Linked DNA regions of Methanolacinia paynteri. The main gene of each other region encodes a partner of the protein of the gene in region 2 in a complex. Links are inferred from orthologs where the notes say so. Each region holds a gene or a part of one and is shown on either strand. Other genes may lie near its edges. The genes, in order: fen, METPAY_RS02510 and rnhB.

What was found.
Region 1: the proteins of METPAY_RS02510 (region 2) and fen are in contact, whole or in part, in a crystal structure (PDB 1RXZ), measured with the Archaeoglobus fulgidus proteins. The link is inferred for Methanolacinia paynteri from one-to-one orthologs. Residues at the interface, in WP_010877842.1 of Archaeoglobus fulgidus: Asn43, Val44, Ala45, Met46, Pro120, Arg121, Pro123, Leu125, Gln151, Met192, Ser194, Asn218, Tyr219, Pro220, Ile237, Leu238, Ala239, Pro240, Arg241, Ile242, Glu243, Ser244; in WP_010877775.1 of Archaeoglobus fulgidus: Lys326, Ser327, Thr328, Gln329, Ala330, Thr331, Leu332, Glu333, Arg334, Trp335, Phe336.
Region 3: the proteins of METPAY_RS02510 (region 2) and rnhB are in contact, whole or in part, in a crystal structure (PDB 3P83), measured with the Archaeoglobus fulgidus proteins. The link is inferred for Methanolacinia paynteri from one-to-one orthologs. Residues at the interface, in WP_010877842.1 of Archaeoglobus fulgidus: Val39, Ala42, Asn43, Val44, Ala45, Met46, Leu125, Asp168, Ser194, Asn218, Tyr219, Pro220, Ile237, Leu238, Ala239, Pro240, Arg241, Ile242, Glu243, Ser244; in WP_010878125.1 of Archaeoglobus fulgidus: Ala74, Ile178, Ala179, Ile183, Arg190, Ser195, Asn196, Leu197, Arg198, Gln199, Lys200, Thr201, Leu202, Asp203, Phe205.

The regions. Positions count from the first base shown.
Region 1 is NZ_KN360934.1:127,496-137,870, reverse strand. Bases 343-3,138 are described here. They hold fen (flap endonuclease-1), read right to left. Parts: upstream 2,344-3,138; coding sequence 1,342-2,343; downstream 343-1,341. Other genes in these bases: METPAY_RS09145 (presenilin family intramembrane aspartyl protease PSH), read left to right, coding at 2,811-3,138; METPAY_RS09150 (hypothetical protein), read right to left, coding at 2,375-2,689; cofG (7,8-didemethyl-8-hydroxy-5-deazariboflavin synthase subunit CofG), read right to left, coding at 343-1,284. Also shown: purC (phosphoribosylaminoimidazolesuccinocarboxamide synthase), read right to left, coding at 1-276; more of cofG, read right to left, coding at 295-342; more of METPAY_RS09145, read left to right, coding at 3,139-3,719; METPAY_RS09140 (NOG1 family protein), read right to left, coding at 3,670-4,632; METPAY_RS09135 (CBS domain-containing protein), read left to right, coding at 4,681-5,559; METPAY_RS09130 (PRC-barrel domain-containing protein), read left to right, coding at 5,670-5,921; METPAY_RS09125 (phosphoglycolate phosphatase), read right to left, coding at 5,910-6,623; DNA repair and recombination protein RadA, read right to left, coding at 6,641-7,612; METPAY_RS09115 (hypothetical protein), read right to left, coding at 7,740-9,074; lysA (diaminopimelate decarboxylase), read right to left, coding at 9,097-10,375. UniProt on the Methanocaldococcus jannaschii protein: Structure-specific nuclease with 5'-flap endonuclease and 5'-3' exonuclease activities involved in DNA replication and repair.
Region 2 is NZ_KN360926.1:11,738-22,132, reverse strand. What follows is about bases 150-2,965. They hold METPAY_RS02510 (DNA polymerase sliding clamp), read right to left. Parts: upstream 2,022-2,965; coding sequence 1,278-2,021; downstream 150-1,277. Other genes in these bases: moaA (GTP 3',8-cyclase MoaA), read left to right, coding at 2,853-2,965; METPAY_RS02505 (RlmE family RNA methyltransferase), read left to right, coding at 2,270-2,869; METPAY_RS02515 (DNA primase large subunit PriL), read right to left, coding at 232-1,275; METPAY_RS14560 (hypothetical protein), read left to right, coding at 150-227. Also shown: more of METPAY_RS14560, read left to right, coding at 45-149; more of moaA, read left to right, coding at 2,966-3,737; METPAY_RS02495 (hypothetical protein), read left to right, coding at 3,786-4,295; METPAY_RS02490 (ArgE/DapE family deacylase), read left to right, coding at 4,292-5,476; METPAY_RS02485 (MarR family transcriptional regulator), read left to right, coding at 5,582-5,851; METPAY_RS02480 (transcriptional regulator), read left to right, coding at 5,848-6,177; METPAY_RS02475 (Mrp/NBP35 family ATP-binding protein), read left to right, coding at 6,417-7,310; npdG (NADPH-dependent F420 reductase), read left to right, coding at 7,428-8,078; METPAY_RS02465 (FMN-binding glutamate synthase family protein), read left to right, coding at 8,333-9,925; METPAY_RS02460 (YgiQ family radical SAM protein), read left to right, coding at 10,002-10,395.
Region 3 is NZ_KN360931.1:150,156-160,649, reverse strand. The notes cover bases 3,852-6,766. They hold rnhB (ribonuclease HII), read right to left. Parts: upstream 5,671-6,766; coding sequence 5,032-5,670; downstream 3,852-5,031. Other genes in these bases: METPAY_RS07750 (NAD(P)/FAD-dependent oxidoreductase), read right to left, coding at 6,450-6,766; METPAY_RS07755 (potassium channel family protein), read left to right, coding at 5,733-6,398; METPAY_RS07765 (hypothetical protein), read right to left, coding at 4,127-4,723; METPAY_RS07770 (hypothetical protein), read left to right, coding at 3,852-4,090. Outside these bases: METPAY_RS14225 (M56 family metallopeptidase), read left to right, coding at 1-168; METPAY_RS07785 (phosphotransferase family protein), read left to right, coding at 382-1,398; METPAY_RS07780 (nuclear transport factor 2 family protein), read left to right, coding at 1,497-1,907; METPAY_RS07775 (site-2 protease family protein), read right to left, coding at 2,027-3,364; more of METPAY_RS07770, read left to right, coding at 3,617-3,851; more of METPAY_RS07750, read right to left, coding at 6,767-7,670; METPAY_RS07745 (NAD(P)/FAD-dependent oxidoreductase), read right to left, coding at 7,849-9,048; METPAY_RS07740 (4Fe-4S binding protein), read right to left, coding at 9,038-9,217; precorrin-6Y C5,15-methyltransferase (decarboxylating) subunit CbiT, read left to right, coding at 9,329-9,877; METPAY_RS07730 (cobalt-factor II C(20)-methyltransferase), read left to right, coding at 9,878-10,486. UniProt on the Methanocaldococcus jannaschii protein: Endonuclease that specifically degrades the RNA of RNA-DNA hybrids.

The DNA.
Region 1 (10,375 bases), on a different replicon or contig from region 2:
GATGACCTCAAGGGGGATCATCTTAAGTTTTGAGACCAGCATCGTTCTCTCGTCGATCATTCCAATAAAATGCGTCTTAATTCCCTTCTCCTCGAGCATGCTGAAGAAGAATGCCGAAACGGTTGCATTATAGACTCCCTTACCCGAAAACTGGTCCTTCTTTTCACCGTTGAATGCGGTGATGTCGTCCCTGAATACGGCAATCAGCTCGTTCGGATTGTCGGTCCCGTAGACGGATTTTGCTTTTCCTTCATAAAGCAGTTCTTTTTTCGCCATGTTAGTTATGCCCTTGAATTATTGTTGCTCATTTCTCTTTCCGATATCATCATTAAGTTTTTCAATAAGGCACTTAAGCCTCTCCGGAAACCAGCCCTTATCGATGTACATCTGGTATATGCAGAGCCTCTCTTTCAGCAGGTGATCCCCGACTGTAGCCTTCAGTTCGTCGATTGCGGGCCACGGGTGCTCGGGATTCACGTAATCTATCGTGACCGGAGAAACGCCGCCGAGATCGTTGACACCGCACCCGATGAAATACTGCGCATCGGCAAGGTTCGGGGGGATCTGAACCGATATATCTGCAGGCAGGATCTCCCGTGCGGAGGATATCGCCGAACAGAATTCCTCTCTTCCCACAGTGGGATAGTCCTTCATATCCGTTCCGTCCTTCGGGCAGAAGTTCTGGACGATGACCTCCTGGATATGTCCGTAACGCTTATGGAGATCCCGGATTACCTCGAATGACTCCTCGCGATCCGCAGTGGTCTCCCCAATTCCTACGAGAATTCCTGTCGTAAACGGTATCCGAAGCTTTCCCGCATCCTCCATCATCCCGACCCTCACCTCCGGCTTTTTACCGGGAGAATTCCTGTGGGCGGGGATCTCCGCGGTCGTCTCGAGCATGAGGCCCATGCTCGCGTTGACCTCCTTAAGCACATCAAGCTCATTGTAATCGAGAATTCCCGCATTGGTGTGCGGCAGCATCCCGGAGGATATGGAAAACTCACACATGTCGTAGCAGTAATCTAGAATTGTAGAATATCCGGTTTTTTCGATGTACCCGGAAAAACCGTCTTCCTCTTCAGGTTTTTCACCGAAAGTAAAAAGGGCCTCTGTACATCCCGCAGCGGCACCGGCCCTGATTATGCCTTCCGCCTCATTGCGGGGCATGACACAGTCCGGCCCCACAGGAGTCCTGAAGATGCAGTAGCCGCACCTGTTCCTGCACACATTGGTCAGGGGTAAAAATACATTGCGCGAGTAGGTGATCTGCCTCTGCTGCATAAACAGTATTCAACCTGAATCTTATTCAACCAATCGGAGAATAGAATTTGTCGCCGGTTAAAACCAGCTGTCAAGAGTTTTTTGCCCGGATTTCACCCCGATCCTTTCAAGAACGGAGTTGACCCGATCTTCAGAGAAATCATGCCTGCCGCAGAGGTACGAAACGACTCCCTCGCGGTCCACGTGGGACCATGAGAGGGAATAATCCTTTGACACGGGAGGGTTTAAGAAGAATTCTTTCACGGGGGCGGGATCGAATTCCGGATCGTTCTCTTCGAAGGTCTCGTAGAATTTCCCGGATTTTACAATCTTTAAGGCGGTCTTTGCACCGACACCTTTCACACCGCTGTTGAAGTCAGTGCCCACAAGTATTCCGATCTCGATTAAATCCTCACGTGTGATTCCCTTCCCGTCAAGCAGATCGGAGAGCAGGATCTCTTCGGGATTGACTGTGATCACCCTACCTCTGACCTTTCTCTTCCGGCTTACGGTCAGGTTCCTGACAAGCCTCGGGGCCCCGAAGAGGAGAGAATCGTAGTCCTGGGATATAGAGTACCTTACATCTCCGTTCATGGCCATGTACGCCGCCTGTGCCTCCCCCTCGCTCATGGCGTCTATACAGGGAATTCCCATATATCCCAAAAGTTCCTTCGTCCCTGCAATTATTGTCTCGTCGACTTTTGTCGCAGCCCTTGCATGACGGAAGGCGGATGCTGTATCCCCTACCGCGACAGCCTGCCTGTAGGCTGTTTCGGCCACCGCTTTTCTCTCCCTGCGCTGTTCGAGCGTCTCCGATTTAAACTCTGGAGGTGCACCGTCAAAGATGAAAACCGGTTTTATATTGTTCTCAAGGAAGGTGGTTATTCGGAAAAAAATCCCGGACAGGTGCGAAGTTACCCGTCCTTCCCTGTCCATGAGCGGAGTCCCGTCGGGCTGTCTTATTGTTGTCAGAAACTGGTACAGTGCATTATTTCCGTCGACTGCCGCGGTTCCCAGGAGGTCGGCCCAGTCTACGGGAGTTTTATAGTCGGAGATCAGATCCCTTATTGCTACGCCCATTAATTATTCACCAAAAAAGAATTCGGGATATTTAACGATATACCCGGCGGGAAAGTGAACTGACAGTCGCTTCTACATCCCCTACCATCCTGTCGCACTTCTCGTCAATACTTTTTGAGATCTCCTCAAAGTTCATTCTCATTGTCATTTCTCTTGTAGACACGGCTTTTTCAAAGCTCTCGAGTCTCCTGCCGAGGGACAGTATCAGACCTGCAAGAGAGATCATCATAAGACCTGTCGATACTGCAACGATCCAGTCCTGCCATAACCTGATCACCATTACAAGTGTAGATATGACAAGGATGACTGCAAGAATCACATCCTTCGTTCTTTCTCTTTCATCCATGTTCTTAAATGATTACAGAGAATTAATTAATCTAACTGTCGATATTTATGAAAACGATAACTTCTTAGGAGAAACAATATCACCGTTTTTCCCTAAACAAGGGGTTAGGGGGTTTTAAAATATGAACGTTAAAGAAAATCTGCCTCTGTTTGCAATGTTTGTCATGATGATAGCAGTACAGCTGGGTGCACTGCTCATCACACCGACAATAAACGAAGCGGGATATGCTGCCTTTGAGGACCCGGGGGCTGTCGAGAATATACTATATTTTATAATAATACTTCTCGTCTTCACTGCGATAATGCTCCTGCTGATCAGGCACGGGTTTAAACGCATTCTCGGGTACATCATCGGGGTATCCATATTCCTCGTATTTTTGTATATCTACAGTGCAATTGCACTGCTGCTCACTGAATCGGAGCTCCTCGCTGCGGTTTTTGTACTGCTTCTATCTGCTGGATCGATGGCACTTCTCTATAAATATCCCGAGTGGTATGTCATCGATATTCTCGGAATCCTGATCTGTGCAGGTACGGCATCCATCTTCGGCATCTCGCTCGAGGTCTTCCCTGCGATCGTGCTGCTTGTAATCCTTGCCGCTTACGATGCGATATCGGTGTACAAGACGAAACACATGATTTCGCTCGCGGAAGGGGTGATAAATACAAAATCGCCTATACTCGTGGTAATTCCCAAATCACGAAATTATTCCTACATTAAGGACGATCTGAACATCGGAGAGGGAAAAGAAGAGAGAGGGGCCTTTATCATGGGCATGGGAGATCTCATCATGCCAACGATAATTGTTGTATCTTCTTATGTTTTCATCAGCACTCCCGACAATCCGATATCGATCCTCCCGACGATCGCTGCAATGATAGGATCTCTTGCCGGTCTCTGTGTCCTGTTATGGTATGTGGTCAAGGGAAGACCGCAGGCAGGACTTCCGACACTCAACGGCGGTGCGATTATCGGATTCCTTATAGGGTGCACTCTCGCCGGGACTTGGGGCTGGATTCCCTTTCTTTAAGAATTATCTTCATAATATCCGATACCCCTTCTCTTGTATTTGTCGACATATTCGGATACCCGTCCATCCTCCGGACATCGCATTTGTTTATGACGACTACTACGGGAGTCTCTCCCACAATTTTTTTGACATTTTCGAGAAGACCTAACTGATCCCCGACAGAATAACCGCATGTCTCGCTCGCGTCGACAATAAACAGTATCAGGTCCGAGACATTTTTAATAGCTGTCATCGCCTGGTTCTCGACATCGTTTCTCTTTTCATGGGGCCTGTCCAGGAGGCCGGGAGTATCCACGATCTGGATTCTCTCCCTTCCTACAGGGTGGTGCCCTACCATGATGCTCTTCGTCGTAAAGGCGTATCCGGCGATCTGCGGTTTTGCCGATGACACAAGGGCAATAAACGAGGACTTGCCTACGTTGGGGTAACCTGCGACCACCACGGTGAACTCCTCCTCGCGAATATCGGGAAGTTTCCGGAGAATGTTTCGTGTTTCGTTCAGGTACTTCAGATCGCTGTCCACCTGGTAAAGAACGGACGCAATTCTTGCCGTCGCCTTCTTCCTGAGTTCGACAGGATTCTCCGCATTACGCATCTCCCGTGCATACATTCTCCCTATTTCGCGTGACTGGGATGCGGCCCACTGTATCGCCCCCAGGGACTTTTTGATATTGTCTACACTGAGCAGGATATTTATGATATCCATATAAAACGGGGATATCTGGTCGAAACTTGGAAATTTTGAAACTGTATCTGTAAGTTTGTCATAGACCGAACTGTATACCGAACGTATGAACTCCTCGTTCGCGCGGTCTTTATTCCTTTTTTCCTTTTTTATGGCTGAAGCCCGCCCCAGCGACCTGTCAAGTATCTCCTCGGCCGTGGGGATTGTTGGTATCTTTTCGAATTCCACTGATAATAACCCGAATCTATTTATGTAAACCTATATGATTAATTTATTATGGAGTTGTCCCTTATCCAGAAGGATATCCTTATCACTTTAATCACGCTTTACCACAGGAAGTCTGTGGCAATAAAAGGTGAAGAGATCGCCGAACTATTAAAAAGGAACCCGGGAACAGTACGAAACCAGATGCAGGCGCTGAAGGCGCTGGGCCTTGTCGAGGGTGTTCCGGGACCGAAAGGGGGTTACACTCCCTCTTCGTCGGCTTATAACGAATTAAACCTTCTGGATTATGAAAAGGGAAGCGATGTGCCCCTGCAGGTCAACGGGGAATATCTCAAAAGTGTAAATGTCGCGGAACTTGACTTCACGACGTTGTGCCACCCGGACCTATGCCACGCCGTTGTGAGAATCATAGGCAGTGTCAAGGGCTTCAATATCGGCGACGAGATCACCCTTGGGCCTACACCTGTAAACAAGCTCCTTGTAAAGGGAGAGGTCTATGGCAAGGACGAGGTGAACAGGTCGCTCCTGATATCCATATCTGAGATGATCTCCCTCCCCAAGAAGCAGATCAGCCACTACATGAGCAGCCCTGTCCAGAAACTGGACATCAACGACACTATAAAAGATGCAATATCGCTTTTCAGCAGGCACCACATACACGGGGCACCGGTAATGGACAAGGATATGCTTGTGGGGATAGTGACGCTTTCAGACATTGCACATAAACTCGATGAGGGGAAGGACATGGACACGACGATGGATAAAATCATGACGGAGGATGTCGTGATCGCTCCCCCGAATATCAACCTTTTCGAGGTCATAGGAAGATTCAAAGAGCAGGAAATCGGAAGGATAGTAATCGTAGACGGAAAAAAGCCGATCGGAATACTTACGCAGTCAGACATCCTTAAAGTTTTCCCGTCCCCATAGACAGGATGGAAATCTTTAAACCGGTAAAAGTGCTGAAACGGCTAAAAAATAATTCATACTGAATTTCTTTAAGATAATTTAAATAGTATTATTGCACTATTTTTTTTAACATGAAGAATGTATTTTCCCGAAATCTTTCAAAAAAGCAGGTTATGAGTACAGACGGGATGGTTATTGGGACAATCAGGAACATTATGATCGATCTTGACACAGGAAATGTCGACAGCCTTGTAGTCAGGCCCGAGCAGGGCTTTGACACGGGCGGTTACAAAGTTGACGGAGAGCGCCTTTTTATTCCTTTCGAAGCTGTAAGGGATATAAAAGACTACATAGTCGTTGACAGGTACCTGTCAAAAGAATGAACTGAAGATTTCCCTGATTTTTTCCGAAAACCCGTCCCCATATTTTTTCATGCTGACAGAGTCTGCTGCCTCGACTGCTCCGCTCTGACCACCTGCAACCGCAATACCAAGCCCTGCGGCCTTAATCATCTCCCTGTCATTGTCCGAATCTCCTACTGCAACAAAATCCGATAATGGTATGCCCATCTCTTCCGCCACAAGTGCCAGGGTGGTTCCTTTGTTGATATCCCCGGACTGGATATGTATTGCAAAACCGGAATCAAGGATCTTTACAGGCATTCCCGACACAATCTCGCGAACCTCGGCCGGGTCTACTGTTCTCGCAAATGCAACGTCTGCAAAACGATATTCAGGGCTGTAGAGCTGAAGTTCTATTCCTTTTTCATCGTAATATTCGCGGACCTTCTCATAAGCCTCAAGACACGCGGCCCTGTCCGAACAGATCTTTCTCTCCCCTGCATATGTGATCTTGTAAAGGCCACCGTTCTCGGCGATAATCGTGCCGTCAGTTCCGATCATCTTACAGAGAAATGTGAGCGAGCATTCGGTATTTCCGCTTGCAAGAACAACGGGTATTCCGTTATCCACAAGGGTCCTGATTACAGAGACCGAATCCAGGTTCAGGCGGCGCTCTTTATTTGTTATTGTCCCGTCGATATCGGTTATAACTGCACGGGGATGAAAAGAGGATTTATTGTTCATCTATATGATATTATCAATCATACAGGTTTAAGACCTGCCATCTCGACCGAGAAAGCGGCCTCGCCTTCAGGCTGGTCGGGGCTGTCGACAAGTTTTGCAACACGTTTCCCGCCTTTGCTCTTGCGGAGGTATACCCTGAACTTGGAGGCATGACCAACGATGTTTCCCCCGGTCGGTTTCGTCGGGTCTCCGAAAAACACAGCAGGATTCGACTGAACCTGGTTTGTGACAATTACGACTGCATTGAACTCTTTCGCAAGCTTTGCGAGATCATACATGTGCTTGTTGAGCTTTTGCTGCCTTAGGGACAGGGTTCCTCGTCCGGCATACTCTGCACGGAAATGGGCCATGAGAGAGTCGACCACAATGAGTTTTAAGGGTTTATCGGTCTCTTTTAATTCTGCGGCAAGTTCACGGACATTGTCCAAAAGGAGCATCTGGTGATCCGATGTAAATGCCTCGGCCACGTGGATATGCTCGAGGAACTCCTCGGGCGAGGGAACATCTTCGAGATCAAGCCCTTCGACCATCTGGCGTATCCTCTCGGGACGGAATGTATTCTCCGTATCTATGTATATGACCGATCCATTGAGCCCGCCGACATCCTCGGGGAGCTGGGCGTTTACAGCCATCTGGTGCGCGATCTGGCTTTTACCTGAACCGAACTCACCGTAGAATTCAATTATCGACATGGTCTCGAGCCCTCCGCCCATAAGTGCGTCAAACTCGGGAACGAAAGTAGTCAGTTTACGGACTTTCTTTCTCTCTTCAAGGACATCGGTACCCTTCCGGAACCCTCCGATATCGGCCATCTTCCTGGCCTCGCGAATCATCTTTTTTGCCGTCGATTCACCGATCTCAGCGGCCTCGGCGAGGTCGGCAAATGAGGCGGTTGCTATACCCTCAATGGTGCTGTAACCGGCTTCACGGAGTTTGTCTGCAGTTGTAGGCCCGACACCGGGCAGATCTTCAATCTCAAGTTCTGTCATTTTTTATACCTCTCGAACTTTCTTAAAATGTGCCTGTAGAAGAAGCTCCAGGCAACTTTTCATACTAATCAATAGCCAGATTGATAATAAAGATAGCACGCCATGCGGTGCGAAAGTAATCGCCGGCTCAGCACCCGCATCGCTTTTTCACTTCATCAAGCCCTGACTTCATCAGATCGATATCTTCTCCGCAGATCTCGAACCGGCTCACCTCAACTCTTCCTGAATCATATAAGATGCCCCATACAAGAACTTCGGAGCATGGAAGCATCCCGTTTTTCAGTTCTTTTAACAGGTAACAGCAATCTCTGCTGTCAATGCTGTAGCAGCCACCGCCTCGCGGAGTAATGATTCCCCTAATGCAGACCTGTTCCCCACCGTTCTCCTTAAGAGATACAAAAGAGCTGTAACCGGCATGGATCTCCGGCAATGACGGGATTTCATTGAACCCGGGTCTTTTCGATCCTTCCCTTGCCTCCGCGAAGAAGATCTCGATTTTGTCGCCTTTCACAAAAGGCAGACACGCCTGTTCTCCCCAGATGACCAAAGCCCCTGCCCCGCTCTCATCATATACCTGCAGGTTCCTGACATGAGATGCAGCACCCTTTCTGGTAACGAAATCACGCACCCTCCCCGGATCATCGATACAGACCTGGATCGATCCCCACCAGTCTTCACGGATCCCGGAAATCCGCGATGAAAACTCATGAACAATCTTCCCTTCTTCCACAGGAACAGGTGCTATCAGGGATTTTTCATCGGCAGTGTAACTTTTCTTCGGACCTGAAGAGGGCCTCTCGTATATGCCTGATATCCGGACAAAATCGCCACAATTAAACGTTTTTGCCGATTCGTTATTCCAGAACATAATCTCAGCCTCCCCCGAACGGTCACCGGTTATGAGGCGTATATAACGCGACTCCTTCCCGCCCGGAGCCTGAAAAACTCCCTCTCCGGCAAAGACGAGAATAACGCAATCAAGAGATACAGGACTGAAGGTCTTCATACCGTTCTTTCGAAGCGTAATCTCAGGAGGGTTCTCGGGTTTCCTGAGATCGGCGACATCGACGGCACCTTTCCTCCTGAACCTGCCCACCACCTCAAGGATCTCACCTTCGGAGATCTCCCCGGCCGCAAATGCCTTTTCGTCCCAGAGAGTAAGCACGACTTCACCGGTCTCATCCCCGCACAAGACCCTGGATACGAAGCCGTAACCGCCTTCCTGACGTTCGAACCTTTCAGCTTTCTTAACTTCAATTACACGACAAAAAAAAGAGACCAGGGACGGGCCTGCCTTTAGTGCCGACAGGTGCGTATGGAGCCTCCCGGCGTCCGATACCACATCTCTTGCGGCAGACCTTTCCTCCTTTTCATCGGCGGAGACCCCCACCCTGTCTTCGACAAGCCTTTCGAACTCTTCCCACGAGCAGAGGTCATCCATCAGGGCGTAATGGATTCTCACCTGACTTTAACCCCTGTAACCCCTACTCTTCGTGCCAGGGGAGCTTCTGCATCGTATTGATGATATCGATTATGCTCTCTCTCCTGCGCATGGGTGCCGACTTTTCTCCCTTCACCATAACCTCCATGCACCTGGGACGGCTGTTATACTGCGAAGCCATCGAATAGCCGTAAGCACCGGCATCAAGGACTGCCATGATATCGCTGTCAGCTACCACAGGAAGCTTCCTGTCCGCTGCAAGAATGTCTCCGGTCTCGCATATGGGGCCTGTAACCGTATACGTCTCGACAGGAGCCTCATCAGCCCTGTTTGCAACAACGACTTCATGATATGCATCGTACATTGCAGGCCTGATAAGGAGATTGAATCCGGCATCAACATTGACAAAGTTCTTGTGCGCCTTTTTGACGGAGTTAACCTTCGTAAGAAGTATCGTGGAATCACCGACAAGGTACCTGCCCGGCTCCACCCATAGCTGGGCCTTAATCCCGAGCTTTTCAATTCCTTTGAGGAATACAGGCATCACTGCCTTTGCATATTCTTCAGGCGTGGGCATCTTGTCGGTCTCCCGGTTATAAGGAATGCCGAGCCCGCCGCCTATGTCTATGAATGCAAGACGAACACCGAGATCTGTTATCTTTCCCGCAAGATCGACCATAACCTCGGCGGCCTTTCCGAACGGCGCCACATCAAGGATCTGAGAACCGATATGGCAGTGCATTCCGACAGGCGTCACGTTATCGGCTTCCATGGCCGCCTTGTATGCGTCAAGGATCTGGCCTGCAGGAATCCCGAATTTGCTCGTCGCAAGGCCGGTTGCGATCTTGGGATGGGTCGGAACCTCGAGTGCGGGATTGATCCTGAACGAAACTTCGACCTCCTTTCCTTTTCTCTTTGCAACCTCCGAGAGCTGCCTCAGTTCATCGAAAGAGTCGAGCGACACACGAACGCCTTTGTCCACGGCAAGTTCAAGATCCTCTGTTGTCTTCGAACTCCCGTTGAAGAGGAGTTTTTCAGGGGGCATCCCCGCAAGGAGTGCAAGGTGCAGCTCTCCGGATGAAAATACATCCGCACCTGCACCCATCTTCGCGAGAACCCTCATGACGGAGAGATTTCCGTTCGCCTTTGCTGCATAGAGAAGCTGGACATCGTTGTAATACTCTCTCAATGCACTGTTGTAGCGGAGAAAATTCTGTCTAATACGCTCTTCATCCGATACATAACAGGGAGTGCCGTACTGTTCGGCAAGGTCCACAGTATCGTGTTGTCCAATATACAGGTGTCCGTTTCTTATGCTTAAG
Region 2 (10,395 bases):
ATTCCTACCTATCATTAATAAAGGGAATTTACCAATATGTATTCATGAATTCGGTCGTACTGGATGTATCTGTTGCTGCAGCAAGCCTTATCGTGTTAATACTTGCAGTATTTGCCCTTCCGATGGTTTTGCCGGCAGGATATGCAACACTTCTCGCCCTCATATTATTCATGGCATGCATGAGCGCAGGCGGATATTTAATCAGCAATACCTATAAGGCTCAATAAAAGATCAGGAATTCTCTTCTTTATTTTGACTGCTCTGAGGTTTTTCCTCATTATCTGCAGGATTATTCTTCTGGGCCTTCTTTCTTGCCCTGTAATATGACAAAGGATGGCTGATATTTTTGCAATAAGAATCCCTGTTTACGCATAATCCGTATGTCTTCATGGTCGGACACGACGGGGGAGTATACTCGGTTCCCCCGCTGCCCGAGATATGCTCGACCTGGTACATCGTCTTTTCCACATCGAAATCAGGGGCGCGTGTATAGACCTCAACGATCTGGGTGCTGTCCATACCGATTACATGCATGAATGCCGTGAGTGAAAACCGGGCGGTGTGAGGAATATTCGTTCCTTCGGTAACCGCGTTTATTATTGCCTTCATGCACGGAGGGAAGGAGTCTTCATCCACTTCCCCGAACTGTTCCAGGAGCATCTCCTGGTAGCCGGCGGAAAGTTCGTCAGTAAGGGATTTGAGCATGCCGCAGATCTCTTCACCCACCTTAAGGGGGAGCTGATCCTCGAGCATCGCCCGGATTCTCTCTTTTATCAGTTCATCATATTCGCTCTTATCGATCTTTACAAAACCTGAGCCGACATCCCTGTTTATCAGCCTCCATTTCGAATCGTGCAGGGTCGTGCAGAGACCGATATATTCGATGACAGGGATCTGGTTCTCGTCAGGATTAAGGCCGACTACAGAGGCTATGTAATTTTTTTTATCCGGCACTTCAGCCTGGAGAAAAAAAGAGGCCCTTTCAGATTCATAGCGGCATAAACGACCGATAAGATTCCTCTCGCTCAGGCATGAGATCAGGATCCTTGCGAATGCATATGACAAGATCTCCCACTCGGCCATATCGAGCCGGACATCATCGAAGTTGTAGTCGAATTTTATTGCTTTCTCAACCCTTTCAGCGCCTTTTTTGACAATGAAGGATTTTTTACCGATAAGAGAATCGATAGAGTAACCACTTTCGCCGACAAGTTTCTGGGCTTCTTTTAAAAAAGGATATTTTGCAAGGTCTTTCTTGTCGAGCTCAACCGGCATCTTCAGTCAGCTTCAATACGCGGTGCAAGAAGATATTCTACATGCCCTTTTCCGTCTGCGATGCTGAATACGAATTTAACAGGGTGATCCACACCGATATGAATCTCGACCTGATCGGATTTGCCCATAACCCTTCCAAGGTCCTTCAGGTAATCCAGTGAGAACAGAGATCTTGCCTCTGCCGGGATAAACGAGACGAGATCCTCTTTCGCAAGCTCATAATAGATGTGATCCATATCCCCGTCTGCCTCCATATAGAAGACTCCCTTGTCGGGATTTATACCGAATGCGATCTTATCCGAGACGAGTGCGGCTGCTTTGATCGAATTATTAAGCGCTGTACCCGATATTACGACCTTTCCCGGAAGGCTTATAGACGGGGGGTTCGGATCCTTGCGTACCGTATTCACATCCAGAAGCGCGATGGAGTATTTATAGCCCGAAAAAGACATCTCCATCTTATGGCCTCCTTCAGGGAGCTCAAGAGAAAGGATCTCATCTCTTTCCATCATTGCGACGATATTCTTCATCTTGTTGATGTCAACCCCGATCTCGTTCTCCGTTGCATTGTAAGAAGTAAATGCATTGGATGAGAGTTCGAGGGATACCATTGCAACGTTGGCCGTATCTACGGCACGCATCTTGAAGCCTTCAGAGCTGACGTGCATGCGGCATTCCGTAACCATTGCGGCCATTACATCTATTAATTCCTTAAAGATACCAGTGTTAATTGCTGCTTTTAACATATTCTACCCCGTAATCCTGAATGTTAAGATTAAACATATAGTGTTTATCCGTACATTTATTATATTATTCTTAAATTAGGCAGAGAAGAGAAATATATTTTGATTGGTTTTCGTGTAAAAGATCGGATTCGATATGAAAAAAGCGTTAAAAAAGTATGGCGATATGCCATGCACTTTCACTATGCACATATTGAATGATTTATATGAAGTGCTGACAAAATTTAAATTATACTTTAATCAGGAGAATTATGGGATCTCAGTGGGGAAAGGACAAATATTACAATAAATCCAGATCCGAAGGCTATCGTTCAAGGGCCGCATACAAGCTTCTCGATATCCAGAAGCGGTTCGCCATAATCAGGGATGACGACAATGTCGTAGATCTCGGTGCTGCACCCGGAAGCTGGATGCAGGTGCTGCGCGATATGACTTCAGGAGCTATTGTAGGCGTCGATCTGAATCCAATCGCCCCAATAGAGAATACAATACAGATAACAGGAGATTTCACAACTGAAAAGATACAGGAAAAGATCATCTCGCATATTCACGAGGTTAATGTAGTGGTATGCGACGCATCTCCCAAACTTTCCGGAAGCAAATCATACGATCAGGCAAGAGCTATAGGACTCAATCAGGAAGCATTTGAGTTCGCCCGCAGAGTCCTTAAACAAGGCGGAAACTTTGTCATAAAATCCTTCCAGGGAGAGATGTTCCCGGAACTGCTGAACGATATCAGGGGATCTTTCTATTCCGTGAAGGTCTACAGGACAACGGCGTCACGCAGGGGAAGCACTGAGACATATATCATTGCAAAAAATTTCAGGGGATACAATGGAGCACCTGATTGATCGCTATAACAGGCCGGTTACCAACCTCAGGATAAGCCTTACTCCTAAGTGCAACCTGAAATGTTCATACTGCCACCGGGAGGGAGAGAAAAAATCTGGCGGGGAGATCCCGATAGAGGATCTTCGCGAGATCTTCAGGGTCGCGGAACTCTTCAATATAAACAGCGTGAAGCTGACCGGCGGAGAGCCTCTTCTCAGGAAGGATATCTGCGAGATCATCTCCATGATCCCGGAAAGCATGCAGTCTTCACTTACTACAAACGGCACTCTTCTTGCGGGTTGCGCACATGACCTAAAAGAGGCCGGCCTGTCAAGGGTCAACATCAGTATAGACAGCCTGAGCCGGGAACGCTATAAAGAGATAAGCGGTGTCGATTCTCTCGACAAAGTTCTCGCCGGTATCGACGCGGCAATTGCTGAAGGTCTTACCCCTGTAAAACTGAATGTAGTCCTGCTAAAAGGGATCAATGACACCGAGATCGATGATTTTATTGAATTTGCAAAAACAAAAGAAAACCTGGTACTGCAGTTTATCGAACTGATGGATTTCAGCAGTGGCGAATGCGGGGGATTTGACATAAATAAGCTGGAGGAGGATCTGGAGACCAGGTCAAGGACCATAATTACAAGAAGGATGCATCACCGGAAGAAATACTGCCTCGAAGGAGCCGAGATAGAGATTGTAAAACCGATGCATAACAACGAATTCTGTGGGCACTGCAACCGGCTCAGGATTACATCGGATGGTTTCCTGAAACCGTGCCTTCTCAGGAACGACAATCACATCGACATAAGGGGAAAACGCGGAAAGGAGATGGAAGACCTCTTCAGGGCTGCAGTCGATGCGAGGGAACCTTTCTTCAAATAGAATGCTCATTTGCAAAAATATTTTTGAATTGTAATCCAACTGGTAGATATGCTTCTTGAAAAGAATGAATACCACCATGTTCTGGATGTTTTATACAGCAAATCTCTTGTCCTGGAATCCGTCGGGGATTTCAACCAGGTTTTATACTTCTACTTTATCGATGCAATAGCACATATCGACTTCTCGGTCTGCATCCTGGCATATAATTACCACAATGTCAGGAACAAGATGAATATGGAATATCTCAGGTGGAGGATCGATGAGGAGAAGAAAGGAGAACGGGCATTTTTCCCCGAATTTATCAACTGGCTGAAAGAGAATCATCCTGAAAAGTTTAGTTCACTCCCTTCGCTGTGGAGAGAGATCTACGACAACTCTACTCCTGCAGGATACAGGAGTTTCAGGATCTCAATCGATCCGGGCAGCAACCAGCCCACAACCACAAACCAGTTCCTTGTCTGGATCGAGGAGTTCTTCTCGAAAGATTTCATCAAGAGTATCTACAAAGGCGCCTCGCTCGATCAACTCTTCAATGAATTCATGGCGACTAAAAAATGAACGAAAGACCCGATGTTGTAGAATTATGCTCGGAGCTTGTAAGGATTGATAGTGAGAACCCTCCGGGCGATACATCGGCAGTTATCGATTATATACAAACCATTTTTGAGAATTTTGATATTCCGTTTTTTAGAACGGATCTTCCCTGTGGGAAGAGCAATATCCAGACAGTTCTTCAAAACCGTCCGCTTCTCCTCCTCGGCCACGTCGATGTGGTTCCTGCCATGCCAGAAGGATGGGAGTATGATCCCTTCTCGGCTAAGATCGTCGACGGGTACATCTTCGGCCGCGGCACTGCGGATATGAAGGGCGGTTGTGCTGCACTAATAACGGCATTTATTGATAAGTGGATAGAAAACCGGGATGTCCCTGCCAATCTCTGTTTCGTCTGCGACGAAGAGTCCGGCGGACCGTCCGGGACCAGACACCTGATCAAGGAAGGTCTTTTACAGCCCTGCGATTGTCTCATTGCAGAATGTACTCCGTCTCTTCACCCGTCTATAGGGCAGAAAGGAATTCTTAGAATGAGGATCGAGTTCACAGGAGAACCGGGACACGGTTCACTTTATCCGGAAGTCGGAGTCAGTTCGATAGAAAAAGCACTTGAATTCGTCTGCCACATAAGAGAAATAAACAGGAGAACCTATCCTGTTTCAGAAGAATTCGACTGCATTATTAAGGAATCCGGAAAAATTATTGGGAAAGCGACAGGCATTACTTCCGTTGAAAACATTTTGAAGAAGGTAACGTACAACCCCGGACTTATCAGGGGCGGGGAGAGGATAAACATCGTTGCACAGAAATGCTGTCTCGAACTTGAAATGAGAATCCCATGGGGATGCAGTCCGGAGGAACTTCTCGAAGAACTGAGTTCTATATGCACTAATGACAGGATAACGGCAAAAGAATTCTCTTGGCCGACGTATACGGATGAAAATTCCGATATTGTCAAAATAGCTCTTCAGAATATCCAAAAGGTGTACAAAGATATCCCGTCTCCTTTTGTACAATGGGCGGCCACGGATGCGAGATTCCTGAGGCGAAACGGATTCAATGTCATAGAATACGGACCGGGGGAGATCAATACGCTGCATGGTGTAAATGAGGCGGTTTCTATTGAAGAGCTGAAAAAATCCGTAGAGGTGTATAAAGGAATTATTCAGTGTTACACAGGCAGATAATAATTATAAAATTGTGTTTATTTTTTTGGATTTGTTAATTTGATTAATTTAATAACCCCTTGGATCTACGAAAATTATATATGTTAACAGCGTTAACTATGTATCATGGTAGTTGTTAACGCTGTGAACAAGACTGGGCTTCCGCCCTCCGCAAGGATCCTAATGAGGGTGCTTGATGACGGAAAGCCGCGAACGTTTAAGGACATGACGAACGAAGCCGACATAGCACCCCGTACTATACGCTATGCATTGAAGCGCTTAAAGGAGAAGGGCCTTATCATCGAGAAGTTCAACTTCCGTGACGCAAGGCAGGTTCTTTACCAGAAGAAAGAAGTGCCAGAACTTGGAGATTCTCCGGATGTGGCTACGGTATGAACCTGCCCCTCTGTGATATAATGACCTGTGACGAGGTGGTTAGAAATTATCTTCCGCAACTCCGTGCAGAACTTGTCTGCCGCCTCGTCGAAGAAAAAGGCATATCCCAGGCAAAGGTGGCAAAATGGATGGGCATATCGAGGGCAGCAGTGTCCCAGTACATGAGCAGAAAGCGCGGGTCCGGAGAGATCTATATTAGCATGGATCTGGATGACATTATCGAGTCGTGGGCCGACGGAGTGATAACCGGCGAAGGTTCAGTTACGATTTGCGATATATGCCGCTGCGTCCAGAAAGTAAACCAGATTACCAGAAAGCCGAAATAGAACCTCTTTAAATTAAAAATTCCTGCAATTCTGAAATTCTGAATTACATCACTATAAAAAGTGCAATTCCTTAATTACGATCCTTTTGAACAACAGGAATTGCATGACATGCGAATGAAAGAATCCAAAATATTATTCTGCCGTAGATTCAAAAACAATTGAAACATCTGGCAAAATTGATAGCTTTATGGATTCTGAATAAAAACATTCATTATTCTGATATATGGAGTGGAATTATAATGACAGAGAAGACAGAACAATCATCATGCGACGGGCAGTGTTCATCATGTCCTTCAGCTACAAACTGCAATGATCCCCAGAAAGCGGCTTCAGGAATTCAGCCCAAAGTCCAGATGAACGTAAAGAACGTTATCCTTGTCCTGAGCGGGAAGGGAGGAGTCGGAAAGAGTACTGTAGCAACAAATCTTGCAATGGCGCTTTCGAACAAGGGATACAACACGGGCCTTGCCGATTTGGATATTCATGGCCCCAACATCCCGAAAATGCTCGGAATCGAGGACCAGAAGCTCGGATCGTATGACGGAAAGACCATAGAACCGGTAAAGGTCTCAGGAAAGCTGGGTGTAGTTTCGATGGCATTCCTCCTGCCCGATACATCAAGCCCTGTTGTCTGGAGGGGCGCTATGAAGAATACTGCCATAAAGCAGTTCCTTGAAGATGTCAACTGGGGAGAACTTGATTATCTGGTAGTTGATCTTCCGCCGGGAACCGGGGATGAAGCACTTTCGGTCGCCCAGCTGGCCCCGAATATTGCAGGTGCCGTAATCGTGACAACACCACAGGATGTTGCAATTCTCGACTCTTCAAAGTCCGTTAAGTTTATTGAAAAACTTGGACTGAAGGTTCTTGGAATTATCGAGAATATGAGCGGACTGGTCTGCCCGCACTGCGGCGATGTAATCGATCTCTTCGGAAGAGGCGGCGGAGAAAAAGCTGCAAAAGAGCTCAACGTTCCATACCTCGGGAGCATTCCGATCGATCCTGATATGAGAATCGCAGGCGACGAAGGAAAGCCGTTCATCCTGAAAAGAGACGGGAGCGAACAGAACAAAGTCACATGGAAGCATGTCGACGAAGTAATGGAAAATATTCTTAAACAAATCGACAATTAATTTTTTTCTCAAAATATCACAGGGATTTTTTCGCCAAACTTCGATAACAATCAGTGTTCTCAGTTAAATAGAGAAATATTATCATATTCTCAAATACAACCATATTCAGGAATTATCATGAAGATTGGCATTATCGGAGGTACGGGCGACATTGGTGAGGGGCTTGCACATCGCCTTTCACAGAATCACGAGATCTACATCGGTTCACGCGACAAGGACAAGGCATGCGAGACAAGTGAATGCATGATCAAAGCCCTTTCGGAAAAGGGCATAAATGCCCACTGCCAGGGAGTAACCAACCAGGATGCTGTCGACATGGGCGATATCGTCGTCATATCCGTCAATTACAGGCACCTTGAATCAACGATAAAATCCCTGACAGGTTTTGAAGACAAGATAGTAGTAACTCCGGTTAACCCGATTGGAAAAACAGATCATTTCTACTATGACCCTCCGGAGGAAGGCTCGGCAGCGCTTGCAATTAAAAAAATGCTTCCGGAGAGTGCAAAGATCGTAGGAGCTTTCAACAACATCTCAGCGCAAAAATGGAAGAAACTCGATGAAGTTCTGGATTATTCGGTCGCAGTATGTGGCGATGACCTTCAATCAAAGCAGATCGTTATGGGCCTTGTAGAAGAGGTATCGGAACTTACCGCATATGATGCAGGCCCGCTCGAGTCTTCTTCTATCATCGAGAGCATCACCCCCCTGATACTCAATATCGCGAAATACAACAATATGAAAGATGTAGGGATTAAATTCTACTAATTTTTTTTGTTTCCCCACAAACTATAGAATGATATTTTGCAATTTCCCCATTACAATAATCTATATAGAAAAATTTATAAGCGTCAGAAAGAAGATGTTTGTATGCACTCGTGAAAAGCATGAGTGATGGTGCATGCTAAAACATGCTTTTTTCAGGGAAAACTAGAAATCCTGAAAGTTTAAGGTATACTTATCGCAGGTTTAGTTGTATTCAGAGGTTATATTCCTGCTATACGAAAATCCAGAGGTAAACTATGGCGAATCTAAAGACACCAAATGCAAATGAAGCTGTACACACATCGAACCGTTCAAGAAATGTCGTACCTATGTCAGGCATGTGCTCGAGATGTGTTGACGGATGCAAAGGCAACTGTGACATCTGGCTGTCCTCTTTCAGGGGACGTGAAGTACTGTACCCGGGACCCTTCGGCGAAGTAACCGCAGGAGCGGATAAAGACTACCCGATCGATTATTCGCATCTTAACATACACGGATATGCAGTAGGCGCCAACGGGCTGCCGGAAGGAGTCAGTGCAGATCCCGACACTGCGGTTTTTGAAGATGTCAACACTGAAACCGAATACGGATGGGATATCAAAGTACCGATGAGGGTTCCGATCTTTACCGGTGCACTCGGATCGACCGATATCGCCCGCATAAACTGGGAGCACTTTGCAGTAGGCGCCGCAATATCGGGAATTACACTTGTATGCGGTGAAAACGTGTGCGGTGTAGACCCCGATCTTAAACGCGACAACAAGGGCAAGGTCATAGAATCACCCGAGATGGACAGGAGAATCGAGACCTACAAGAAGTTCCACGAAGGTTACGGAGAGATCCTCGTCCAGATGAACGTCGAGGACACCAGGCTCGGAACAGCCGAATATGTCTCGAGCAAGCACAATCTTGAAACTCTCGAACTCAAGTGGGGACAGGGAGCAAAATGTATCGGCGGTGAGATCAAAGTTCGCTCACTCTCAAGAGCGACTGAACTCAAAGAGCGTGGATATATAGTTCTTCCAGACCCGACACGCCACGACATCCAGAAGGCCTTTGAAGACGGGGCAATCAAAGAGTTTGAGCGCCATTCCCGTCTTGGATTCGTAACAAAGGAAGGATTCCTCGAAGAAGTCGACCGTCTCCGTGATATCGGTTTCAAGAGGGTCACTCTTAAGACAGGCGCATATTCGATGAAGGAGCTTGCAATGGCGATCCGCTATTCATCGGAAGCAAAGATCGACCTTCTTACGATCGACGGCGCACCCGGCGGAACCGGAATGAGCCCGTGGCCGATGATGAACGAATGGGGTATTCCGACATTCTATCTACAGTCACTTGCATACGAATTCGCAACAAAACTCGAGAAGAAGGGGTACCGCGTACCCGATCTCGCCATCGCCGGCGGATTCGCAGACGAAGCAAACGCCTTCAAGGCACTCTGTATGGGTGCACCGTACTTCAAGGCAGTCTGTATGGGCCGTGCACTCATGATCCCCGGAATGGTCGGAAAGAATATCGGGAAATGGCTCGAGAAAGACGAACTCCCGAAGACAGTTTCCAAGTACGGCACAAAGATTGAGGAGATCTTCGTATCTTACCAGGAGCTCAAAGAAAAATACGACGGAAGAATCGACGAGATCCCGCTCGGAGCAGTCGGCATATACACATATGCTCAGCGCTTCAGAACCGGCATGCAGCAGATCATGGCAGGAAGCCGCAATTTCAGCCTGAATTCAATTTCCAGAAACGATCTTATGGCATTGACACCCGAAGCCTCGGAAGTATCGGGAATACCGTACGTTATGGAATCATACAAGGACGAAGCTCTGGACATTCTCCTTGAATAATCCCCCATACTTAACCTTTCTTAACATTTTTCTTCTTTTAATACAATCTTCTAACAGCAGTTCAGGCAATTTCATTATGTTTCTTCCGACCTCCAGACTTGAGATGCAGAAACAGGGGATCGAGCAGTGCGACATCGTCATTGTAACTCCTGACGCATACGTTGATCATCCCTCTTTTGCAATGGCTATTCTCGGCAGATTTTTAGAGAGACAAGGCTACAAAGTAGGAATTCTCTCGCAGCCAGACTGGAAGAACCCTGAAAGTTTTCTTGAACTGGGCGTTCCGAGGATAGCATTCGCCGTCTCTGGAGGTCAGGCCGACTCCATGGTCATAAACTATACCGCAAAAAAGATCCCACGAAAGGAAGACCGGTTCTGTGAAGACGGAAATCCATATTTTTCCAAAAAAGGGGAAGGAAAGAAATACAGGATCAGACCCGACAGGACAGTGGCGGTATACTGCAACCAGA
Region 3 (10,494 bases), on a different replicon or contig from region 2:
CTGTTGTATGATGAAGGTGTTACTACATTCTATAATCCTGCGGACAGCGACGGACAGAATTTAAGGGCTGTCCGTGATGAGAATGGTAATCTTGAAACGCTGGAAGATTTGTCCAATAACGAAACTCTTCAAATTATTGCCTCCATAACAGAATGGCAATGGCCTTGAAAAAATATTCAAATCCATCTTTTTTCCAAGAAAAAAATGAAAATCCCGGCCTGGTAGAGATGGCAATATCCGGGATTCTCTATACCCGGATGGAGTTTATTACGGAATAGTGATCCAAATCCCATAAAATCTATTGATCTTCCTGTTTCAAATGGATAAATGAATTTGAAATAAAATCTGAACAAATAACATAAAGATAATAAAATTTGGGCTATGAACATGGAAAGAAACAATGCTGGTTTGCATAATGATGAAATAACCGAAATCCTTTCAAAGGCAGATCCTTCATTTAACTCTGATAATGCCAGGATTGAGCGTTTAAAACCAAGAAAGACCGGCAGGTCGCTTAATACCCCGATAACCGTCACTTCAGACGGCAAAGCATATTATCTCATCGAAAAAGCACTTCTCATTACTAAAGAGGAAATCAGGAAAACAGATCTGCTGCGACGAAGATCTAACCTGCCGATACCACGGATATATCATTTAGATCCGGACAGGGGTGTCATGCTGACAGAAGACCTGAATACCGGATTTATTCAGGGATCTGCGTTTGATGAAGAGACGAAAAACGGCAAATTCGTAAGATCAAATTACATTTCCTGTCTTGGAGCGGCTGCACGATTCCATGCAGAATTTTGGGAGAATGAAGATGCCTTCAGGAAGATCGGGCTTCCCTGGCATCTGGAAAATTTTCATGTGCATCTGAGGGGTTTGGAAAAAAACTACCTTCAATATAAAGCTAAATATAAGGATCGGATAAATCCCTCCGATTTACAATGCTTTGATGATGCAATTTCTTATCTCAGGGATAATTATCCAAATGTCATAAGTGAAAGATTCCATTCGGGTAAAAATGTAACAATTATCCACGGCGATCTGCATCCCGGCAACACTTTCATATCACCGGTAGATCAGTCTGTAAAATTTATAGATTTTGAAGCTGTAAGAATGGGTCTTTGTACAGATGATCTTGCAATGCTTGTGGCATATCATATCGCTCCCGATAAAAAGGATGCATTGCCGTTGCTGGATCATTATTACAAGTATTTATCAAAAAAAGTTGACGGATATAGCCATGATGAATTTAAAAAAGATTACATTACTTCAATTATTGAAAACATGTTCTTTTCCATCCGTTTAATAAACCAGGGAATTCCGGCTTTTAATATCAGAGACAATTCATTAATTGCCTATAACACGTTTAGATCTGAAAATATCACCGATTGACAGGATTTCTTTTGGTTTCTCTTCACGGGTTTTATCACAGGGCAAAAGATAGACAGAAGAAAAAAACCAAATACAACCAATCCACATAACCACCTGTCATGAGCTTAACTGAAAAACAGAACGCGGAAATTCATGCTGTAATGGACACCTATTCCACGGCTTTCCAGGAAAATGACATCGAAGGAGTTATGGCAGTTTTTTCCCCTGAAGTCCGCGGGTTCGGCAGCGGGGCGGACGAGGACTTCATCGGCCACGAAGCTCTTGCCCGGCAGTTCAAACGCGATATGAGCCAGGCGGCTGTCAATGCAATGAAGTTCACCGGAATCCAGATCGACGGCGAAGGCCCGGTGGCTTGGGTCATGACCCTGAACTCGGTCGATTTCACTATCCCGGGATCGGAGACGCATACGATCGACGGCAGGTCGACGATGGCCCTGCGAAAGATCTCCGACAGGTGGCTCATCGAACAGATCCACTTCTCCGTTCCTTCCTCGGTGCCCGAAGAGTGAATCGGCATTCACAGGTTTGCTAAAAATACGGCACAAAAGACAAGGCCAAAATATCTTCAGATTTTTTATCATCCTTAATCGGATCGAATGAAAATATTGAAAAAAAGGATCTTTTCAAATCATCCCGTAAACGAGATCCCTGCATCCGCCAGGACACCGATGAATATCGTTCCGATCAGTGCGAAGAGCACGATAAATATTACAGCACCCGAGATGACCTTTCCGAGAGACGGCCTTCCGATCCTCTCCGCAAACCTGTCGGCAGCCTCGCGAAGAATATAACCGCCGTCGAGTGGGACGAGCGGAAGGGCGTTGAATGTTCCGAGAACGAAATTCCACCAGAACAGCCAGAATACAACCTGTATTACCTGGAAGTAGCCGGGGAAAGGCTCGTTCCATGCAACCTGGTACGGCCTGTCTATCAGGAGGAAACCAAGACCCGAGGTATCGTCGCCCATGAATACGTTGATCGGGATGTAGCTCAGGAACATCGGCCCGAGTGGACTGAGGGTATATGTACCGAAGGTATCGGTGATTACCTGGTTGTTATAATACGAGATTCCCATGAATCCCGAATCTTTTGCACCCGAACCCTCGGGCCATTCTGAGAGAGTAATATTGTATAACGACTCTTCCCCTGAATTCAGGACCGTCATGGAGATCGTATCGCCCGGACTCGTACCGTTCAGGACCCTGCTTACATCCATGTAGCTGGAGACGGTCTCACCGTCGATCGCAAGGATCAGCGAATCGGGAGGAATAGATGCGTTATATGCCGGATACCCGGTATGAACGCCGTATATGTATGCCGAATCCGAAGGAGTAAGCATACCTACAAGACCTGCAAGCAGGACGAGGCATATAAGAGATACTACGAGATTATTGGTGATACCTGCCCCATACATTCGTATCTTCGGCATTCCCCTCGCTTTCTCGACATCCTCCTCGTCCGGTTCGACAAACGCCCCTATCGGAATGATGAAGAAGAGCAGTCCTGTGCTCTTCACCCTCATATCCTCGACACGGGCAAGGATGCCGTGGCCGAGTTCGTGGATCGCCATTGCAAAGACAAGCCCGAATATAACAGCGAAGGTTAAGGGGATGAAGTCGTTTACTCCCGGGATCGCGAGAAGATTTGTGGCATGGAATATCTCGGTGTTGGGAGGAGTCTCCCTCAGGTAGAACAGGAATGAAAAGATCATCAGTACCGAGAAGAATACGGAGACCACCGCAACAACAACAGCACCAATCGTTCCGTATATCCTGAAGAAACCGGAATAGTTCCTGAACCAGTCCAAAAAACGGACATTATCGGTCTTCAACGCGAGAAAAGGCCCGAAGAAAGTGATATGCTTCTCCCACAAGTTATTTGATTTGATATATGAGATCACTGCAAGATACAGCGCCACAATGAATAAAATTATGAATATCCAGTTAAGTGTTATCAGGTCGCTCATCTTCCCATCTATGTTTTAATTATATTCTGAAATAGTTTAGCTAAAAGATACACCCGGCAAATATTCAAAGAGATAGTTAAAAAATTATCCCTATTTTGTCATGTATAGACTGGTTATTATTCAAAAGCTACATTTTATCTTTCTTTGATCTAATCATGGAAATCTAAAACATAGGATTGTGAAAAAGATCATTTTGTTGTGTTTTTTGTTGCTGAATGTTAGCTTTATGCTCTCCCAAGATAATTAGATTTTATGATCGAATATGATAATCATAGTTTCAATAGTGAAATAGAAGCACGTTGGGCAGTTTATTTTAAAACTGCAGGAATAACATATGAATACATATCTGAAAGGGATGAAAACGTAGTCAACAAATTGTACACTCAGTTTTGGTTACCACAAGTTAGAATGTTTGCAGCTATAAAAGAAAAAGTATTTACCCAGAAAGACATCAACAGATTAAAAGAAATAAATGAAAATTCTGGCTACCCTTGCTTATTATTGATAGGTTTTCCTGACTTTTGTTCATATTTTGCTACAGACGGTTTTGACTACATTCTGACAAATTTTCATAATTATGTATTAGACGAAAAACGATTTTACTGCTGTACAGAATATGATAGCAATAGCCATTTCCCATTACCAAACAAAATACCAACTGAAATTGAGAGAAATAATTATGATTTAATTAAACCAGTAACTGAGGCAACTTTACTGAAACTTTGAATAAAATATATTTTTACGAAGCCTCGATTTTAATGTTCACGCCCTTTTCAGGGCAATGCCCTCCGGAAGACGCGATCTGATGAAATCCAGCACTTCTTCATAATTTTCATCGGTGCAGAAGAGACCTACCGGGCTTATCAGGGACTTTCTGTACGCGACTATCGTCTTCTGGGAATCGTAGGCTGTGATCTTTTTAACGTCGCCCCATGCCATCGATTCCGATTCCCTTGAAATATTGATCATGCTCCCGCCGAGAAGCGCCGGGGAGCCCGCCAGGATTCCGCCCGTCATCGTAATCTTATTAAGAGCCCTGGAGTTTTTGCAGGCATCATAGTACATTCCTTTATCGTCAAGGCTGAAGGTCGCAGACAGGCCGCCCCTTGTTGCAGCATGGATCATCCCCATCGCAACAACGGAAAGTACTGCAAATATTCCAAGCAGGAGAACGAATACCATAAATGCCTCCACGATCATATCCGTGTCGAGGACAATCAGGAAGATCATTAAAAAAAATGCCGGAATAATGATAACCATTGCGAGCTGTTTTAGGACTACAGTGTTTGAAAACAATGGGATCTGTTTTTCCCAGACGATCTTCTTCACCGGTCCTTTACTACTCAAATCTTCGGACATTCTATACTCATCAGTGATTTTTGTTGATTTACATGAAAATCACGTTGTGATTTACATGAAACAGTCCATGAAACCTTTGTTTCATAAACGTTTTTATTATAATGATCTATAAAGTTGCAGTATCCCGAACAAATATCCTGAAACACAGCGTTGGCAACCCCTCGCCGCGGGCCTGCCGGGCGGCCCGCGGATCGGCCCCGACCTCGGGGCCTCTCAATGGCGATAGCCACTCAGGGGACAGACGAGTGTCCCCCGAGCGGCGAAACTCGGCAAGCTCGCTAAATGTACTGTAAATAATTCATCCGAAATCAGAACTCAAACAATTTCTTCTGGTTTTTTTTAGCCATCATATTCGAAATCGTCTTCCAGCTCATTCGTGCTATTGACGGGGGCTCCTCTCTTTCTTCGATATAACGCTTAAGGAAGGCAATGGTATCGGGATCGGACGGGTAGCCGCTGCCGATATTACCCCATTGGGATTTCAGATCTTCGATCATCCTGTCACGGGTAACCTTGGCAACTATGCTGGCCGCACTCACGACTGCATAGAGATCGTCCGCCTTATGCTTCGACACTATGGTAATGTCGTTCTTCAGGAAGCCCGAGATCGTCTCCGCGTACCTCACCTCGTTTACATCGCAGGCGTCGACATATGCCGTATCGGGCATGAGATCCGTAATCGCACGTGCATGCGATCTGGCCACAATCTCGTTCATTGTCATGGAAGAACGGAGTTCGTCTATCATCGCCGCAGACAGAACGACCGTCGTTGTTTTAAACTCCGCAACAATCTCTTCGTAAAACTGCTCGCGCCGCCGGGGGGAGAGAGTCTTCGAATCGGCAAAACCCTTCTTCACGAACTCTGAGAGATCTTTTCCTGCAACTCCGCCGATTACCATCGGACCCAATACCGAACCTTTTCCGGCTTCATCTATCCCACAAATCACTTAAATAGTAATATTTGATTTCATAGATTATATCTATGGTCACGGAGAATATGTGAATTGAGATGTATATCATAATTATCGGCCTTGGCGGAATCGGGAAAAACCTTGTCGCAACAGCAGCCGAGCACGGCGACAGCGTCGTCGTAATCGATAAAGACGAGGAGAGATGCAACGAAATTCTCGAGCATTACGATGTCCTGGCAATTACAGGTAATTCAACGAACAGGGCAATCCTGGAAGATGCGGGAATCGACCGTGCCGATGCGGTCGTAACCACCACCAGCGACGATGCCGTAAATCTCATGACATGCTGGCTGGCCAAGAGATTCAATGTAAAGAGCCTGATCTCCATCGTAAACGAGATCGAGCACTCGGAGTTGTTCAAGGAAGTCGGCGTTATAATCAGCGAAAACCCCGACGAACTTGTCGCAAACAGGCTCTACTACTGGTCGGAAAACCCTGACATGCAGCAGCTCGCGTCAATACCCGGCGGAACGATATTCGAGATTACCGTCGAAAGGAACGCACCGTTCGTCGATCACGAAATAAAAGAGCTCGAGGTCAAGGATTTCGTCTTTATCGCGATAAAAAGGGACGGGAAGGGCCTGATTATTCCGAGCGGCACGATTACCATTCAGCCGGAAGACACGATTATCGTGTTCACCAAGAAAGACTCAGAAGAAAAATGCATGAAGATCCTCAACAAGCAGCTGAAAGCCTCGAAATAATACCAATAAGATATCAAACAAAAAAATTTTCAGGGATTCCGTCAATTCTATCTATAAATTAAGAGCATTGTTTTTCAGCCAGGCAAGATCTTTTAGGATCTTAGGACTGAAGATCCCCGGATCAAGTTTCACCAGTTCTCTAACCAGTGAAAACGTCGAGAGCTCCTTCACTATAATATTGCTGATGGAATTCAGGATTGCATTTAGCTGGTTGTCGTCAAGTTTTACAAAGATCTCCTTAATCTGGTAGCTATGCCTGATGACGCCGCCAAGCTTTGATTCACGCCAGGTTTTATCATATTTCATGAGAGCACTCCTGCTCCAGTCATTCTTTGCGATACATTCCACGGCGATTTCCCCTGCAAGCTTCCCCGAATACATCGCATTGTATATGCCCCCGCCACTGAAGGGATAACTCAGCCTTGCCGCATCCCCGACGACTATAAGCCCGTTTGCAACAGTGCACTCAAGGGGTTCGCATACCGGGATACCCCCGGTCATCAACTCGAGGGCCTTTCCTTCAGGGAAGTGCTCTGCTACATATTTGTCGAGGTAATCTCTCGCCCTCTTCCCGTCACCGGATCGGTTCCCCGGGATACAAACACCTACATTTGCAGATCTTTCGCCCTTCGGGAATATCCAGGCATAGCCCTCCGGCGCCGCATCTCTCCCTACAGAGAAAACAATCACCCCGGGTTCGATATCGATATCGGTCATAAGGTACTGTGCGCAGGTCTTAATTCCGTTTAGAGGGACCGTAGAATCAATCCCGCAGTACCTGGAGAACTTGGATTCAACGCCGTCGGCAGCAATGACAACCTTTGCACGAACTTCGGATCTCTCTCCCCCATATTCGAGGACCGCACCCTTCAAATATCCGTCTTCTACGATGGCGTTCACAGCACGGGCCTTTATGTAGCATTCTGCTCCCGCATCGACAGCCTGCCGGACTAAATCGCGATCGAAGAACTTGCGATCGAGGATATATCCGACCTCATCGCCCGACACGGCCGGACGGAGGTAGAATGAAGAACCGTCTGGAGCTACGATCTTCGCCCGCCTGATCTTTGCAGAGATCCATTTGGGGTCCATTTCATTGAAAAATTCCGGGAGCACACTCGCCTCGATACCTTCCGCACACCTCACGGGAGTACCTATTGCCGGCCTCTTTTCTACTATACAGACCGAAAGCCCCGAGCCTGCAGCGACCTTTGCCGCAAGTGCACCGCCGGGCCCCCCGCCTATTACAAGGACATCATATTCATTCTTCATTCGACACACCCAACGCACAGGGAGGACAGACCTTTATATAAATCCCACAGTCTCCGCAAATCTCCCTGCGAATAACGATCATTTATTAAAATATACATCCGGTTACGTCCTAATTTTTATCAATTGAGATCGCTGCCGTGCCCGATAATTACAGAATAGAAAAATATGTTTCAGGTTTTTATTCAAAATATTTCTTAAGCCCTTTAAGATCCTTGAGCACCTTGGGATTGAGCCTCATCAGTTCCTTGATCAGGGTGAGTGTCGAAAACTCCTTCATCGCGAGATTGTTGACCGAATTCAGGATTGCATTGAGCTGCTCATCGTCAAGTTTTACAAAGATCTCCTTAATCTGGTAATTGCGCTGGAGAGCCTTGCCCATCCTTGATTCACGCCAGATTTCGTCATATTCCATAAGGGCATCCCTGCTCCAGTCATTGTTCTCAATGCATTCCGCCGCAACCTCTGCTGCAAGTTTACCCGAATACATTGCGTTGTATATGCCGCCGCCTGTTATGGGATCGCTGAGCCTTGCCGCATCCCCGACGACCACAAGTCCGTTTGCAACAGTACACTCAAGGGGTTCGCAGACAGAGACACCGCCTATTATCAGCTCGATGACTTTTCCTTCGGGGAAGTTCTCCGCTACATATTTGTCGAGGTAGTCCTTCGCCCTCTTCCCATCCTTGGACTGGGTCCCCGAGATGCCTATGCCGACATTCGCAGATCTCTCGCCCTTCGGAAATATCCAGATGTAGCCCTCGGGAGCCACATCTCTTCCGACGTAGAAGACAGTTACGCCGGGCTCGATGTCGATATTGGTCATGAGATACTGGGCACAGGTCTCAAGCTCTCTCAGCGGAACGGTCGTATCGATCCCGCAGTACCTTGAGAACTTCGATTCCACGCCGTCGGCCGCAATTACGACCTTCGCACGAACTTCGTATCTTTCTCCCCCGTATTCGATGACAGCGCCCTTAACATAGCCGTCCTCGACAATCGCATCCACAGCACGGGCCCTTACATAGCATTCGGCACCCGCATCGACAGCCTGCCAGACGAGATCGCGATCGAAAAATTTGCGATCAAGGACATATCCCACTTCATTGCCTGCCATTGCAGGGTCAAGGTAGAATGAAGATCCATCGGGAGCGATGATCTTGGCCCGCTCGATCTTTGCCGAGATCCATTTGGGATCTACCTCATCGAAAAATTCCGAGATCAAATCCTCCCCGATACCCTCCGCACACCTGACAGGTGCACCGATTGCCGGTCTTTTTTCGATAATACAGGCGGTAAGTCCGGATTCGACTGCGGTTTTTGCAGCGAGCGCACCGCCGGGTCCCCCGCCAATCACCAGGATATCATATTCACTCTTCATCCGAAACCCCCAGTGCACCAAGAGGGCAGACCCTTACGCAGATCCTGCAGTTTTTGCATTTTTCCGTATCGATTTCAAGATATGCATCTACAAGTTCCAGCGCAGCTTCAGGACAGACTGAAACACAGGCTCCGCAGTATCCGCAAATCTCCCTACGAATTACGATCATTCTTATATTATACATCAGATAATGCCTTTAACCTTTACCAATTGTTAGAATTGCAAAAAGTAATTATATCACGTCACCGGGGTCTTCACACGAAAGCCAACAATTTAACCCATTCAGGCCGATAATATATTATCAATGGGACTCAAAGGCGGACCGACCCAGGACGAAATAATGGCAGTTTCTCTCCAAAAGCTCAATATTGAAGACGGAGATGTTATGGCCGATATCGGATGCGGCACTGCGAAGATATCTATTGAAGCATCGAAAAAGTGCAGCACCGTTTATGCAATAGACAGAAGAGCCGAAGCTGTAGATTACGCAAAATCGGAGATCGAAAAGGCAGGAAGGGAGAATATTATCCTTATACACGGGGAGGCGTCCGCCGCCCTGGACGATATAGGAGCTCTCGACTGTGCATTTCTCGGGGGGTCCGGAAATATCGAGATTATTCTTGAAAAACTTAAATCTGTTGTATCCGGAAGAATTGTAGTAAACGCAGTCCTCCTCGATACTGTTTCAAGGACCATAAATAAGATGAAAGAGCTTGGAATTTTCAGGGAAGTCGTGCATGTTCAGGTTTCCCGGTCATACGAACTTGTGGGCGATATCATGTTCAAACCGATAAACCCGGTATACATCATTGTCGGGGAGGTGGCATAGATGCTCGTTGCGGTAGGTATCGGCCCCGGAGATCCCGAACTTCTTACTGTAAAGGCCGTACGGCTGATACAGGAAGCGGACCAGGTCTTTGTCCCCGGAAAGGTCGCAAAGGAGATAATATCCCCTTACAGGAAGGACCCGGTGGTGCTCTCGTTTCCCATGACAGACGACCAGGAATACATCAAAAGATGCATCGAGGAGAATGCGGATAAGATCGCTCCCGTGGCAAAGAACGGCCTTGCGGTATTCTGCATACTCGGGGACCCGAATTTCTACGGAACCTTCGGAAGACTTTGCAGTGTCCTTGACGAAAAATACCCGGAGATCGAATACGAAACGGTCCCCGGTGTAAGTTCGATTACGGCACTGGCCTCTGCCGCCGGGATCTATATAAACGGAGGAATCGAGATCTCGGACGGATCGGAGACGGACTGCAGGATCCTGCTTAAGGTGAGAAAGCCCCGGCAGAAGGCCGAAGAACTGAAAAAGGAAGGTTACAGCAATTTCATCCTTGCCGAGAGGATGTACATGAGCGGCCAGAAGATCTACAGGAACGACAATCTACCGGAAGAAAGCGCCTATTTTAGCGTACTGTTTGCAGGGAAGTAAATAAGAAA